4 regions of the Chromobacterium sp. INPA-IVC genome follow, and region 3 is predicted to be linked to each of the others. Evidence: predicted binding sites of a transcription regulator. Region 3 holds the regulator's gene; each other region holds the start of a gene.

Region 1 (3,771 bases), on a different contig from region 3:
CGTGCAGTTGGCGCTGCTGAACTCGGTCGGGTGCGCGGAGCAGAAACCGTCCAGGCAGTTGGCCAGGTTCAGGATGCGCTCTTCGGCGGTGTGGCCCAGCGCGTCAGGCGTGGCCGAAGCGGTCCAGCTGATGCCGTCCAGCGCCGAGTCGTACGGCAGCTTGGCCACCGAAGCGCCCGCAGCGACAAAGCCCTTCACGTCGCGGCCGTTCATCGGGTTGGCGCCCGGGGAGAACGGTTCGCCGGCGCGGCGGCCGTCCGGGGTGTTGCCGGTCTTCTTGCCGTACACCACGTTGGAAGTGATGGTCAGCACCGACTGGGTCGGCTTGGAGTCGCGGTAGAAGTACGGCTGGGCCTTGATCTTGTCCATGAAGGACTGGGTCAGCCACACGGCGATGTCGTCGACGCGGTCGTCGTTGTTGCCGTAAGCCGGGTAGTCGCCTTCGATCTTGTAGTCGACGGCCAGGCCTTCTTCATTGCGGATGATGTGAACCTTGGCGAACTTGACGGCGGACAGCGAGTCGGCGGCCACGGACAAGCCGGCGATGCCGCAAGCCATGGTGCGGATGATGTCGCGGTCGTGCAGCGCCATTTCGATGCGTTCGTAGGCGTATTTGTCGTGCATGTAGTGGATGCAGTTCAGCGCCTTGACGTAGGTGGCGGCCAGCCAGTCCATCATCTTCTCAAACTTGGGCATCAGCTCGTCGTAGGTCAACACGTCGCTGGTGATCGGCTCGAAGCCGTGCGCCACCAGCGCGCCGCTCTTCTCGTCGCGGCCGCCGTTGATCGCGTACAGCATGGCCTTGGCCAGGTTGGCGCGGGCGCCGAAGAACTGCATCTGCTTGCCGATCTTCATCGCCGACACGCAGCAGGCGATGCCGTAGTCGTCGCCCCAGTAAGGCAGCATCAGATCGTCGTTTTCGTACTGGATGGCGCTGGTGTCGATGGAGACCTTGGCGCAGAAGTTCTTGAAGCCCTGCGGGAAGCGGGTGGACCACAGCACGGTCAGGTTCGGTTCCGGGGCCGGGCCCAGGTTGTACAGGGTGTTCAGGAAACGGAAGCTGTTCTTGGTCACCAGGGTGCGGCCGTCTTCGCCCATGCCGCCGATGGATTCGGTCACCCAGGTCGGGTCGCCGGAGAACAATTGATCGTATTCCGGAGTGCGCAGGAAGCGGACGATGCGCAGCTTGATCACCAGATCGTCGATCATTTCCTGGGCGTCAGCCTCGGTCAGCGCGCCGGCGGCGATGTCGCGCTCGATGTACACGTCCAGGAAGGTGGACACGCGGCCGAAGGACATGGCGGCGCCGTTCTGTTCCTTGACGGCGGCCAGGTAGGCGAAGTACACCCATTGCACCGCTTCGCGGGCGTTGGCGGCCGGACGGCTGATGTCGTAGCCGTACTTGGCGGCCATCTGCTTCAGTTCGTCCAGCGCGCGGAATTGCTCGGACAGCTCTTCGCGCTGACGCATCACTTCGTCGGTGAAAGTGGCGTTGTCCAGCTCGTGGAACACTTGCTGGCGCTCGGCGCGCAGGAAGTCAGTGCCGTACAGGGCCACGCGGCGGTAGTCGCCGATGATGCGGCCGCGGCCGTAGGCGTCCGGCAGGCCGGTGATCACGCCGGACTTGCGGCAAGCCATGATTTCCGGGGTGTAGACATCGAACACGCCCTGGTTATGGCTCTTGCGATACTTTTCCCATACTTCCTTGATCATCGGGTCCAGCTTGAAGCCGAAGGCTTCCAGGCCGTTCTCGACCATGCGCAGGCCGCCGTTCGGCATGATGGCGCGCTTCAGCGGCGCGTCGGTCTGCAGGCCTACGATCACTTCATTGGCCTGATCGATGTAGCCGGCGTCGTGCGCGGTGATGGAGGAGCCGCGGTCGGCGGACACGTCCAGCACGCCCTTGGCGCGTTCCTGCTTCAGCAGTTCGCCCAGGGTATCCCACAGCTTCTTGGTGCGATCGGTCGCGCCAGCCAGGAAGCTGTCGTCGCCTTCGTACGGCTGATAATTCAGCTGGATGAAGTTGCGGACATCGACCTTGCTCTGCCAGTCGCCTGCGGCGAAGTCGCGCCACGGGTTGGCTTGGGTAGCATTTTGAGTGATGGCGTCCATCTGGTGCCTCCTTCTTGGCTGATCCAGTAAGTGTTAGATATTGAACACATCGTACATTCGGATTCGAAAATTTCGCTTGATCTTAGTCAAGTCAGCCACCGCTTTCGGCGCGTTTTCGATCCCGCGGCGCAACATGCCAGATGCGTCCAATGTCCTTATTTTCTCAATGGTTTATAGCAAAATCGGCACGGTACGCCATGTACCGCGCCGACTACATTCGAAATCGAACATCCACATGCCGTCCGCCGGCCGGAATGTTTCCCTACAGCATCAGACCGTCTGCAGCGTGTGGCGTTCCAGCTGGAACACCACCAGGCCGACGCCGATGGCGCCGCCGACAATATTGCCCAGCGTGGCCGGCACCATATTATGCAGGATGTCGCCCCACTCCAGGCCGGCCATGCCCTGCAGCTTGGCCAGCGCGAAGAAGGCCATGTTGGCGATGCTGTGCTCGAAACCGGAGAAGAAGAACACGAACACCAGCAACATGATGATCAGCAAGCGCGCCGCCTCGTTGGCCAGCCGCATCGGCACCCAGACCGCCAGGCAGATCACCCAGTTGCACAGCACGCCCTTCCAGAAGATCTCCAGGAAAGACGCATGCACTTTATGTTCCACCACGCTGAACAGCAGATGGTTGGCGGGCAGCGCGCCCATGCCGCCGGCGCCGGCCAGCACGGCGACGAACAGCAGCACGCCGATCAGGTTGCCGATATACACCACCGCCCAGCTGCGCAACAGGTTGCAGGTGCGGCAGCGTCCGCTCAGGCGGCCGACGGTGAAATACATCACATTGCTGGTGAACAGCTCCACCTTGCAGACGATGATGCTGACCAGCGCCACGCCGAAGAAGCCGGAAGTGGCGATGTAATAGCCGGAATCGCCGGCGGCGAAGAACACCTGGCCGAGTTTCAGGCTGACCGCGAGCACGACGGCGATCAGGGCGCCGGCCATGGCGGCGCTGAGCAGATAGCGGCCGGGCTCGGACAGCAGCACTTCCTGCTTGCTGGCTGCCTCGTCGACCACGTAGGCGAGGGTGGATGGGTGGCTCATTTCGTTTCGTCTCTTCAATAGTGGGTAAGCTGGCGCAGAGCGGACGCGGGCCGGGGCCGTTCGCATCCAGTGCGACTTCCCGCAAATTTTATGTTCGTTTTAGTAAATTTGTGTTTGATAACAATCAACACTGCATCCGGTCCCGTTCCGCGTCCACCCGGTTGACGGCCGCCAGCGCACGATCATCCCATCCCTATCCAGCGGAATAGCCACGTAGAAAATCAAGCGATTGATTTAAAAAATAATTTGGCAATATCAGCCATCGTATCAGGCAACCTGTCCACCGCAGGCTTGACTCCTCGCGGCCGGCCATGGATCAAACCCAAGCCAGGACTGGCCGCGCCCCAGTCTGAAGCTCACCAGTTTCGAAAGTAATATTGTTCATTTTTGATAATTATTTTTCGAAACTGAACATTTATGACCATGCCAGCAACTGGAGATAGTACTGTTTCGAACAACTTCAATCATAATCGAACAAACAGCTCAACCTTCCCGCCCCTCGCCCCACCACCCCAATCAAAAAACTTAAAAATCGTTTTAATTCAGCATCTTGAAAAGAAAACTCTGATTGCGCCCGGCAGACAGGCCACGCATCCGCATGCATGA
Region 2 (3,771 bases), on a different contig from region 3:
AAATGCGCCTTTTGCGCGGCCGGCGACGCGCCGCGCGACAACACGCGCGGGATCACCATCAAGCCATGCGCGCCCACCCTGGCGGCGTGGGCCGCATGGGAAACCGCCTCGCGGGTGTTGACGGCGCCGGTGCCGACTATGGTCGGCACGCCGGCGGCCACCAGCCGCGCCACGCCCTCCTGGCGCTGGGCTTCGCTCAGCAACGGCCAGTCTCCCATCGAGCCGCAGTACACCACCGCACTCATGCCCAGGGATACCAGCTCCTTGCCCTTGGCCACCAGCGCGTCGAAATCCGGCTGGCGATCGGCTGTGCACGGGGTCATCAGCGCCGGGATGCAGCCGGTGAAAATGTTATCGCTCATTGTCTTGCTCCTTGCGGCATTCATTCAGGTGGTAAAGGTAACGAGAGGCGCGGGCTCAGATGCCCCACGCGAAGGGGTCTTGCTCGTCGATCAGCAATGTGGCGCGCGCCGTGATGTGGGCGCGGCCGGTGATGTAGGGGCGGATGAAGTCGCCTTCGCGCTGGTAACGGCCGATGAAGCGGCTGCCGGTGATGCCGGCCTGCACCCACTCTTCGCCTTCGGCCAGCTTGCCGTCGGCGGCCAGGCAGGCCAGCTTGGCGCTGGTGCCGGTACCGCAGGGGGAACGGTCGTAGGCCTTGCCGGGGCACATGACGAAGTTGCGGCTGTCGGCGTGTTCGTCATCGGCGAACAGCTCCACATGATCGATGCGCGCGCCGTCGGCGCCGGTGATGCCCTGCGCCTCCAGCGCCTGCATCGTGGCGCAGCTGAACGCGCTCAGCGCCTCGACATTGTCCAGCCGCACGCTCAGGCCATGCTCGGCCACCAGGAAAAACCAATTGCCGCCCCAGGCGATGTCGCCAGCCACCGTTCCATGGCCGGGCACCTCCACTGTCGCCTGCCTGCGGTAGCGGTAGGCCGGCACATTGCGCAGCGTCACCGCGCCGTCCTGATGCAAGACGGCGTCCACCGGCCCCACCGGGGTGTCGATCTTGTGGGTGCCGGGCGCGATGCGCCCCAGGTAATGCAAGGAGGCAATCAGGCCTATGGTGCCGTGGCCGCACATGCCGATGTAGCCCGTGTTGTTGAAGAAGATCACCCCGCAGGCGGCGTCGGGCGAAACCGGCTCGCAACACAGCGCGCCCACCAGCACATCGCTGCCGCGCGGCTCCAGCAGGCAGGCGCGGCGCCATTGGTCGTGCCGCTCGCGCAATTCATCGCGCTTGTCCGCCATGGAGGCCCCCGCCAGCGCGGGAAATCCGCTCAGCACCAGCCGGGTGGGTTCGCCCCCGGTGTGGGAATCGATGATCTCCATCTGTTTCATTCGCTTGTCCATTTTCAAACCCCATCCAGTCCGGCCGACCGCGCCGTCGTCTCGCAGGCCGTTGATTCCATTGAATCTCCTCGCCGCGCCGGTATTCGCTTCCACCCCGCTAGCATGGCTGCGTTGTCGCCGACAATCTTGATGGTTATCATCAGTTGCGATGACGAAATCGGCATAGTTTTCGTTTCAGAGGGCTTGACGTGCGGGATAGGCTTGATGCTTGGCCGGGCGGCAGAGCATTCGGGATGGCGAGGCGGCGTCGGACGCCGACGGCCAGGCGCGGCGCTTGGCGCGCCAAGAAAGGCGGGAGGGATGACGAGCGAGACCGTGGAAAAAATCGCCCGCTGGCGGGATGAAATCCGCCCGGCGACGATAGACCAGCTGCTGGCGGGCATCGCCCCGCTGTTGCCGGTGCTGGACCTGATCCCCAATGCGGCCATCTTCATCAAGGACAGGCAGGCGCGCTATCTCTGCGCCAACCAGACGCTGGTGCAGCGCTGCGGACTGAGGGATTTGCGGCCGTTGCTGGGCAAGACCAGCGCGGAAGTGTTCCCGGCCCAGTTGGGGCCGGCGTATACGGCGCAGGATCTCAAGGTGCTGCAGGACGGCCTGGTGCTGGAAAGCCAGCTGGAACTGCATCTGTTCAAGAACCGGGAGCCGGGCTGGTGCCTGACCTACAAGTGGCCGTTGCGCGACCGGCAAGACGAAATCATCGGCCTGATAGGCATCTCGCTGGACCTGCAAGCGGCCAGCAAAACCCACCCGGCGTACAAACGCCTGGTGGCGGTGGACGAGTTCATTCGCCGCAACTTCAGCCAGCCGGTCACCATGGCGGAGCTCACCGGCATCGCCGGCATGTCCGCCGCCCAGCTGGAGCGCTACTGCAAAAAGGTGTTCCACCTGTCGCCGCGGCAGATGATACACAAGGCCAGGCTGGAACACGCGCACCGGCTGCTGCATGAAGACATGGCCATCACCGAAGTGGCGCTACGCTGCGGCTATGCCGATCACAGCGCCTTCAGCCGGCAGTTCAAGGCCTTGACCGGCCTGACGCCGCGCCAGTACCGCCAGCAGCTGGGCAAGAGCGATGCCGGGCCGGCTTCGGATGCTGAATAGCCAGCGCGGGGTTCTGAGACCGGCTGCGCTTGTCCGGCCGTGGGTCTGACAGCAAGTCCACGCAACCTCTGGCGGCGGCCTCGGTCATAATGCGGTGATCCATCACTGAACACGGAGCGTTTGATGAAGTTTCTCCTGCCCGCCGCCGCCCTACTAATTTCCGCCGCGGCCATGGCCGATGCGCCAAGCAAGCCCGTCATCACCGGCAACATCCTGCGTCTGGATTCCGCCTGCGATTTCACCGAAAGCAGCCTGAACATCCAGCGCGACAACCTCTCCCTGAGCGCCACGCTCAACAAGCCAGCCGCCGCGCGCCTGCAGCAGGCCACCGGCGACTTCCTGAATCAAAGCATGGTGGTGGTGATCAACGACGTGCCCGTCAGCGCTCCGGTAGTCCGGGCCGTGATCAACACCGGCAAGGTTCAATTCGCGCTGGGGCGCGACGCCGCCGACAAACTGTTGCCCACCCTGCTGGAAACCACCTGCTACCAGGAAAAGCCGCAGGCCAAATAACCGGCCGCTAGGCCTTGTGCGTGGACAGCAAGATGCTGGTTTCGCTGGCGGAAATGCCCGGAATCAGCCTGACGCGCCCCAGCACCCGGTCGAATTGCTCGAGCGAATCGGCGCGCAGCTCGGCCAGGATGTCCCAGCGGCCATTGGTGGAGTGCAAGGCGTGGACGCTGGGATCGCCGCGCAGCGCCTGCATCACCGCGGCGGCCTTGTTGCCCTCCACCGAGATGCACATCCATGCCCGGATGCGCCTGGCTTCCGCCTCCGGCTTCACTTTCACCGTGTAGCCGACGATCACCCCGCTCTCTTCCAGCCTGGCGATGCGATGCTGCACCGTCGCCCGCGACACTCTCAGCTTCTCCGCCAACGCGGTGACGGATATCCGCGCGTCGTCGCGCAGCAGCGCCAGTAATTGCCTGTCGGTATCGTTCATGCCAAATCGTCAATCAAACCCATCAATTTGTAAAACAATATGAAAATTCTGTAAGGTTTGCCAGCTTTTTGACGACAATCCGGAGGCGCACAATATCGACCATTCTTGATCGGCATCAATACCGGCTCAATCAATGGCCGCGGATCAAGACGGACACCTTACCCACCGCCTCCCCTAGGATGAAAAGGCATGCAAACCACCAGCGACGTTCTGATGATCCGGCCGGTCCGCTTCCTGTCCAACCCGCAAACCACTGCCAGCAACGCCTTCCAGAACCGGGAACGGGACGCCGCCGAGGCGCAGCGCGCCGCGCTGGCCGAATTCGACGCCTATGTCGACGCGCTGCGCGCCTGCGGCGTCAATGTGCT
Region 3 (3,771 bases):
TCTGGCTGTAACAGGAGCCCACCTTGCCGATGGAGGAGACGCCGAAAGCCAGCATGTCGCAGTCGGCGTGGGTGGAGTAGCCCTGGAAATTGCGCTGCAGCCGGCCCTGGCGCAGGGCGATGGCCAGCTCGTCGTCCGGCTTGGCGAAGTGGTCCATGCCGATGAACACGTAGCCGGCGTCGGTCAGCGTCTTCACCGCGTCCTGCAGGATGTCCAGCTTGACCGCGGCCGGCGGCAGATCCGCCTCGTTGATGCGTCTTTGCGGCATGAACACGCTGGGCAGGTGGGCGTAGTTGTACAGTGACAGCCGATCCGGATCCAGCGCCAGCGCCTTCTGCAGCGTGTCGCGCATGGTTTCCCGGCTCTGCAGCGGCAGGCCGTAGATCAGGTCCAGGCTGACCGATTTGAACCCGCCCTCCCGCGCAGCTTCGATCACCGCGCGGGTTTCCTCTTCGGTCTGTACCCGGTTCACCGCTCGCTGCACCGCCGGATCGAAATCCTGTATGCCCACGCTGACGCGATTGAAACCATATCCTGCCAATTTCAGCATGGTTTCACGTTTTACCTTGCGCGGATCAATCTCTATGGAATATTCTCCGTCGCTCAGGAATTCAAAGTGGGTTCCGAGCATGCCCATCAGCCTTTCCAGCTGGGCATCGGACAGGAAAGTGGGCGTGCCGCCGCCAAAGTGCAGTTGTATCACTTTTTCCCGGATGCCCAGTTCCGCGGACACCAGGCGGATTTCCTTCTCCAGATAGTCCAGATACTGGTCCGCCTTGCCGCTATCCTTGGTGATGATCTTGTTGCAGGCGCAGTAATAACAGATGGTGTTGCAAAAAGGTATATGAGCGTACAATGATAGAGGTCTGCGGTTGGCGCCGATCTGGCGCTGACGCAGTTTGTCCAGATAGTCTTGCGTCGAGAAATTAGACGTAAAACGATCTGCCGTCGGGTAGGATGTGTATCTAGGCCCCGCGCCATCCAGCCTCTCGATCAACTCGCGATCGAAGACAAAATGGGCGGGAGAGAAGGGGTGGGTAGTTTTCATGTCGTATTCGGATGGTAAAACTTCTGGAGGACTGGTAAATTTGCGAAAAATTAGTGAATTCCGCCTTGATAAGGGTCAAGCTTCGCCGGCTTGCACACACAGCATGTCTGAACAAAACCAAACCTCCCTGCATACGCTGAAAATCTCCTGCTCCAGCTGCAGCCTGCGCGAGCTATGCCTGCCTGTCGGCCTGAACCGCGAGGAAATGGGCCAACTGGACGCGGTGATCCGCCAGAGCCGCCGCCTGAAGCGCGGCGAATACCTGTTCCGCAGCGGCGAGTCCTTCAAGTCGCTGTACGCGATCCGCACCGGCTTCTTTAAAACCTGTGTCGCCAGCCAGGATGGCCGCGAGCAGGTGACCGGCTTCCTGATGTCGGGCGAGCTGATGGGCCTGGACGGCATTTCCTCCAGCAACCACAGCTGCGACGCGGTGGCGCTGGAGGACAGCGAAGTGTGCGAGCTGCCGTTCACCCGGATGGAGTCGCTGTCCCGCGACATCCCCAGCCTGCAGCACCACTTCTACCGCCTGATGAGCCGCGAGATCGTGCGCGACCAGAACGTGATGCTGCTGCTGGGCAATATGAAGGCGGAGGAGCGCATCGCCGCCTTCCTGCTGAACTTGTCGCAACGGCTGTCCACCCGAGGCTTTGCCGCCAACGATTTCATCCTGCGCATGAGCCGGGAAGAGATCGGCAGCTTCCTCGGCCTGAAGCTGGAAACGGTCAGCCGCACGCTGTCCAAGTTCCAGCAGCAGGGCTGGATCACCGTCGATCACAAGCACATCCAGCTGGTGTTGGTAGACGAGCTGAAAAACCTGATTTCAGGCTGCATGCACGCTGACGGCCACTAAGGCAGTCCGGAATCGGCAATCAAGGCAGGCGCGACGCCTGCCTTTTTTCATGTCCGCGAGATTTTGAGTTTCAGCGCCGCCAGACGCTCGGGGGCCGGCCAGCCGGGCGGGACGGCGAAACCGCGCGCGACCTCGCGCCACAGGCCGCCGCCGACCGCTTGCAGTTCGGCCAACAGTTGCGGCGCCGGCATCGCTTGCAGCCGCGCGCGCAGGGCCGTCTCGTCCAGCGTATCGGCTTCGGCCAGCAGCGCCGGGGCGAGCCATGACAGCCTGGGCAGCCAGGCCCAGCGCGAATCGCCGCCGGCGCGCGGCCAGGGGGCGTCCCTGGGGGCGAGCCAGCCGCGCAGTTGATGGGGATTGAGCGGCGCGGGCGGCGATTGGCCCGCCGGATAGAAGAACCAGCCGCAGAGCCGGGCGGCGGCGCGGCAGTCTTGAAAGCCATCCGGAAGGATGGCAAGCGCGTCGGGATGGCGGGAAAGCCGCAATTGTGTTGTGGTTTTGGTCGCTTTCAAACGCCAGCCGTCATTGAGGCCGGGGCCGACCAGATCGTCGGCGGTTTCGCCTAGCGAAAGGTAAAACTTGCTGGCTGTTTCCAGATGCCAGGGCTCGCCGTCCAGCCTCAGCAGGAAGTCGAACTCTCCGATCGTCCGGTGCTCCCGATTTATGACTTTCAGATTTTCAGCGATGGGGTCGATGTGTTTCGCCTGGCGAAACCAGAAGGAGAAAAGCCGTTCGGCATATTGTCCCAGCCGTTTGGCGGCGGCGGCGGCGGCCAGCCAGGCTTCCAGCTCGGCTGGCGCATGATCCAGCCGGGCGAGCAGCGCCTCGCCGTCCGGTCCCAGCAATCGTTCAACGGGCAGGTCGGCGCCGCACAGCCAGGGCGAAGGAGAGGTCAGCAGAAAGGCGAGGTCGCGCACCGCGGGGCGCGCGTAGGGCAGGGCGAGGCTGGACTCAGTCGGCATCCCCGGGCCGGCCGGAGGCGGTGCGCTGCACCTGTTTGTAGAAGCCGCGCAGGATGTCGATCTCCTCGCGCAGCATCCCGGCGCGATGGAACATGGTGCGCATCCGGCGCATCAGCCGTTCGCTGTTGCGCCGTTGAAAGTAGCCGATCTCGTCCATCGCCTGTTCCAGGTGGCCGCACATGCCGTCCACCTCGCTCTGGGTCGCGGCTTCGCCCTCGGCGCGCAGGTATTCCACGTCCACGCCGGTGTGGCTGAACAGCTCGTAGGTCATCACCTGCACCGCCATCGCCAGGTTCAGCGAGAAGTAGTCGGGGTTGCCGGGAATGGTCACCAGGCGGTTGCATTGCTCCACTTCCTCGATCGACAGGCCGAAGGTCTCGTTGCCGAACACCAGGGCCACCTGTTCGCCGTCGCGGGCGCGGGCGATCAATTCCGGCGTGGTCTGGCGCGGGGTGGACAGCGGCGTGGTCAATTCACGGCGGCGGCTGGTCAGCGCGCAGGCGACGGTGACGTCGGACAGCGCCTCGGCCAGCGTGGAAACCACGATGGCGTTCTCCAGCAGATCCACCGCGCCCGAGGCCAGCGTGTTGGCCTCGTCGCTGGGAAATACCTTGGGTTCGACCAGATACAGGCGGCTCAAACCCATGGTTTTCATCGCGCGCGCGGCCGAGCCGATATTGCCAGGATGGTTGGGGCGGGCCAGCACCACGCGGATGTTTTTCAGAAAATCAGGTACTTGGGGTTTATTCATTGGCGTTTTCACATTAAAATAGCGGGCATATACCAAAAGCCCGCGCCCAGGCGTCGGGTTTTTTTGTTCCTTAACCCAGATTGTTACCGGCGGGTGTCGCGTCATCGACGGACACCCGCCCATCGTTCAAGTGTAGAGGCCGTCAATGCATCCGATGCTC
Region 4 (3,771 bases), on a different contig from region 3:
CACGGAGTAGTGGCCGTAACGTTCGGTTTCGGCGCGGAACGGGCGGATCATCTGGGTATGGCAGGTGGTGCAGCCTTCGCGGATGTAGATGTCGCGGCCAGCCAGCTGCAGGGCGGTGAACGGCTTGACGCCGGCCACCGGTTCGGTCACGGATTTCTGGAATGCGAGCGGCAGGATTTCCACCAGGCCGGCCACGCTGACCACCAACAGGGTCAGCACGATCAGCCAGCCTACATGCTCTTCAATCAGTTTCTGGATTCTGTCCATGATTATTCTCGCCTGTTAATGTGCTTCTGCGGTGATGGCCGGGATCTTGGCATCGACGGCGCGGCCTGCGACGACGGTGCGGTAGGTGTTGTAGGCCATCAGCAGCATGCCGGAGAGGTACAGGAAGCCGCCCAGCAGGCGCACCGTGTGGTACGGGTAGGTGGCTTTCACCGCCTCGACGAAGGCGTAGGTCAGGGTGCCGTCCGGGTTCAGCGCGCGCCACATCAGGCCTTGCATCACGCCGGAGATCCACAGCGCGGCGATGTAGAGCACCACGCCGACGGTGGCCAGCCAGAAGTGGGCCTCGATCAGCTTGACGCTGTGCATGGTTTCGCGGCCGAACAGGCGCGGGATCAGGTAGTACATCGAGCCGATGGTGATGAAGCCCACCCAGCCCAGCGCGCCGGAGTGCACGTGGCCGATGGTCCAGTCGGTGTAGTGGGACAAGGCGTTGACGGTCTTGATCGACATCATCGGGCCTTCGAAGGTGGACATGCCGTAGAACGACAGCGACACCACCAGGAACTTCAGCACCGGGTCGGTGCGCAGCTTATGCCAGGCGCCGGACAGGGTCATGATGCCGTTGATCATGCCGCCCCAGGACGGCGCAAGCAGGATCAGGGAAAACACCATGCCGACGGACTGGGTCCAGTCGGGCAGAGCGGTGTAGTGCAGGTGGTGCGGACCGGCCCACATATAGGTGAAGATCAGCGCCCAGAAGTGCACGACAGACAGACGGTAGGAGTACACCGGACGGCCGGCCTGCTTGGGAACGAAGTAGTACATCATGCCAAGGAAGGCCGCGGTCAGGAAGAAGCCCACCGCGTTGTGGCCGTACCACCATTGCACCATCGCGTCGACGGCGCCGGAGTATACCGAATAGGATTTCCACATGGTCACCGGCACGAAGGCGGAGTTGACGATGTGCAGCAGCGCCACGGCCAGGATGAAGGCGCCGTAGAACCAGTTGGCCACGTAAATGTGCTTGACCTTGCGGATGGCGATGGTGCCGAAGAACACGATCGCGTAAATCACCCAGATCACGGCGATCAGCAGTTTGATCGGCCATTCCAGCTCAGCGTATTCCTTGGAGGTGGTGAAGCCAAGCGGCAGCGTGATGGCCGCCAGCACGATCACCAGCTGCCAGCCCCAGAAGGTGATGGCGGCCAGCTTGTCGGAAATCAGCCTGACGTTACAGGTACGTTGCACCACGTAGTAGGAGGTGGCGAACAGACCGCAGCCGCCGAAGGCGAAGATGACGGCGTTGGTGTGCAAGGGACGCAGGCGGCCAAAGTGGAACCAGGGCCCGAAATTGAGCTCCGGCCACACCAACTGGGCCGCAATGATGACGCCCACCAACATGCCGACTATGCCCCAAACTACGGTCATGATGGCAAATTGGCGCACCACCTTATAGTTATAAGTGGATTGCGTTTCCATTTAAGGTTTTCTCCAAGGTTGCTAACTCAGAACATGACAAACCAAGGCAGCTTGAACTTTTCAACCTCATCCCAATCTGGAAATTGGAAAGGCAAGCCGCGGGGAACCGTGTTGTGAAAGTCGAATCAGGTGCTTGACCTGTACCGATAGGCTTTGATGTCTGTATTAGCAGTTTGCCGGCCTTTTCGATAGCACCAAATTTCCACGTATCCAATGCCGTTATTCTAAATCAAATGCCTTATGCGAGCCAGTTGCATAGTCGGCTTGGATCGATTCTCGTCTGTCCTAATTCTCGCGGTATTACGAGGGTAGCGATACGAATAGTGCATGTTGCTACGCATGCAATTGTATTGTCGTATTGGTATGACTTCTTGACATGGATCAATACGCCATGAGGGCAACCGCCAAAATCGCGGAAATGCTAGAATCATCAAGTTTTGCAACGCTTGCAGGCTGATCATGACCCAACCCGTCCCAGTACATTACACGCTGCGCCCGGTGTCTCCGGAAGCGCACCTGTTCGAAGCAACCGTCACAGTCACGCACCCGGCCAAGGATGGCCAGGTGTTTTTTTTGCCGGCGTGGATTCCCGGCAGTTATATGATCCGTGAATTTTCCAAGCACATCGTCGAGATGGAGGCCCGCGCCGGCGGCAAACCGGTGGCGCTGCGGCAGCTGGAAAAGAACCGCTGGCAGGCGGCGCCGGCCAAGGGCGCGCTGACGCTGCGCTATCTGGTCTACGCGTTCGATCTGTCGGTGCGCGGCGCCTATCTGGACGGCGAGCGCGGTTTCTTCAACGGCACCAGCGTGTTCCTGGCGGCGGAAGGCTACGAGGGCGAGCCCTGCGCCGTGGAGATCCACGCGCCGGAAGGCAAGGCTTACGCCGGCTGGAAAGTGGCGACCAGCCTGCCGGCCGTCGACGTCAAGAAAAAGAGCGGCTTCGGCGGCTACCTGGCATCCAACTACGATGAGCTGATCGACCACCCGGTGGAAATGGGCGAGTTCCAAAAGGTCAGCTTCAAGGCCTGCGGCGTGCCGCACGAGTTCGTCGTGTCCGGCCGCTTCCAGGGCGATCTGAAACGGCTGGCCGAGGATACCCGCAAGATCTGCGAATACCAGATCAAGCTGTTCGGCGAGCCGGCCCCGTTCGAGCGCTACGTGTTCATGCTGTTCGTCGGCAAGGACATCTACGGCGGCCTGGAGCACCGCGCGTCCACCGCGCTGGTGGCCAACCGCGACGACCTGCCTGCGCCTGGCGCGACCGACATCGGCGACGGCTACCTGAAACTGCTAGGCCTGATCAGCCACGAATACTTCCACAGCTGGAACGTCAAGCGGATGAAGCCGGCGGCGTTCACGCCCTATGACTTGAACCGCGAAGGCATGACCCGCTTGCTGTGGGCGTTTGAGGGCATCACTTCTTATTACGACGATCTGACCCTGGTCCGCTGCGGCCTGATCGACGAGAAGCGCTACCTGGGCCTGCTGGCCGAAACCATCACCGGCGTGCAACGCGGCGCGGGCAGAATGAAGCAGACGCTGGAGCAATCCAGCTTCGAGGCCTGGACCAAGTACTACCGCCAGGACGAGAACAGTCCCAACAGCATCGTCAGCTACTACACCAAGGGTTCGCTGGCCGCGCTGGCGCTGGACCTCACGATCCGCCGCGACAGCAAGGGCAAGCAGTCGCTGGACGACGTGATGCGCGCGCTGTGGCGCAAATGGCTGGCCGACGGCAAGGGGCTGGAAGAGGATGAGTGGGAAAAAATCGCGATCGAAACCACCGGCCTCAAGCTCAAGCCTTTCTTCGACCTGGCGCTGCGCAGCACCCAGGACCTGCCGCTGCTTGAACTATTGAAGAGCCAGGGCGTGGAGCTGAAATTCGAGGCCGCGCAGGGCGCGTCCGACCGCGGCGGCGTGGTGGATGCCTTCGCCGGCAAGCCGGCGCCGCTGACGCTGGGCGTCAAGACCGCGGCCGACGCCGCCGGGGTCAAGCTGACCCAGGTGCTTGATGGCGGCGCGGCGCAACAGGCCGGCCTGTCCGGCGGCGACGTGGTGGTGGCG

The links. Region 3 encodes FNR, which switches genes on or off when oxygen is low (the NO sensors DNR and NnrR bind a similar motif). Its sites were predicted from a motif close to TTGATNNNNATCAA; they were not measured.
Region 1: the regulator FNR is predicted to act here: its motif matches at 2,189-2,202, upstream of pflB (formate C-acetyltransferase).
Region 2: the regulator FNR is predicted to act here: its motif matches at 1,483-1,496, upstream of ACX17K_RS06170 (4-hydroxyproline epimerase).
Region 4: the regulator FNR is predicted to act here: its motif matches at 2,079-2,092, upstream of ACX17K_RS18390 (M61 family metallopeptidase).

The regions. Positions count from the first base shown of each region.
Region 1 covers NZ_JBTNLS010000009.1:26,614-30,384, forward strand. The annotation lists gene pflB (formate C-acetyltransferase) at 1-2,112, opposite strand, end outside; gene ACX17K_RS17430 (formate transporter FocA) at 2,383-3,165, opposite strand; gene ACX17K_RS17435 (hypothetical protein) at 3,626-3,771, opposite strand, start outside.
Region 2 covers NZ_JBTNLS010000003.1:162,892-166,662, forward strand. The annotation lists gene ACX17K_RS06165 (dihydrodipicolinate synthase family protein) at 1-362, opposite strand, end outside; gene ACX17K_RS06170 (4-hydroxyproline epimerase) at 418-1,344, opposite strand; gene ACX17K_RS06175 (PAS domain-containing protein) at 1,657-2,460, shown strand; gene ACX17K_RS06180 (hypothetical protein) at 2,584-2,973, shown strand; gene ACX17K_RS06185 (Lrp/AsnC family transcriptional regulator) at 2,981-3,403, opposite strand; gene ctlX (citrulline utilization hydrolase CtlX) at 3,593-3,771, shown strand, end outside.
Region 3 covers NZ_JBTNLS010000004.1:141,586-145,356, reverse strand. The annotation lists gene hemN (oxygen-independent coproporphyrinogen III oxidase) at 1-1,048, opposite strand, end outside; gene fnr (fumarate/nitrate reduction transcriptional regulator Fnr) at 1,152-1,898, shown strand; gene ACX17K_RS08355 (DUF1853 family protein) at 1,946-2,860, opposite strand; gene ACX17K_RS08350 (RNA methyltransferase) at 2,850-3,611, opposite strand; gene ACX17K_RS08345 (inositol monophosphatase family protein) at 3,757-3,771, shown strand, end outside.
Region 4 covers NZ_JBTNLS010000009.1:226,062-229,832, reverse strand. The annotation lists gene ccoO (cytochrome-c oxidase, cbb3-type subunit II) at 1-267, opposite strand, end outside; gene ccoN (cytochrome-c oxidase, cbb3-type subunit I) at 283-1,707, opposite strand; gene ACX17K_RS18390 (M61 family metallopeptidase) at 2,167-3,771, shown strand, end outside.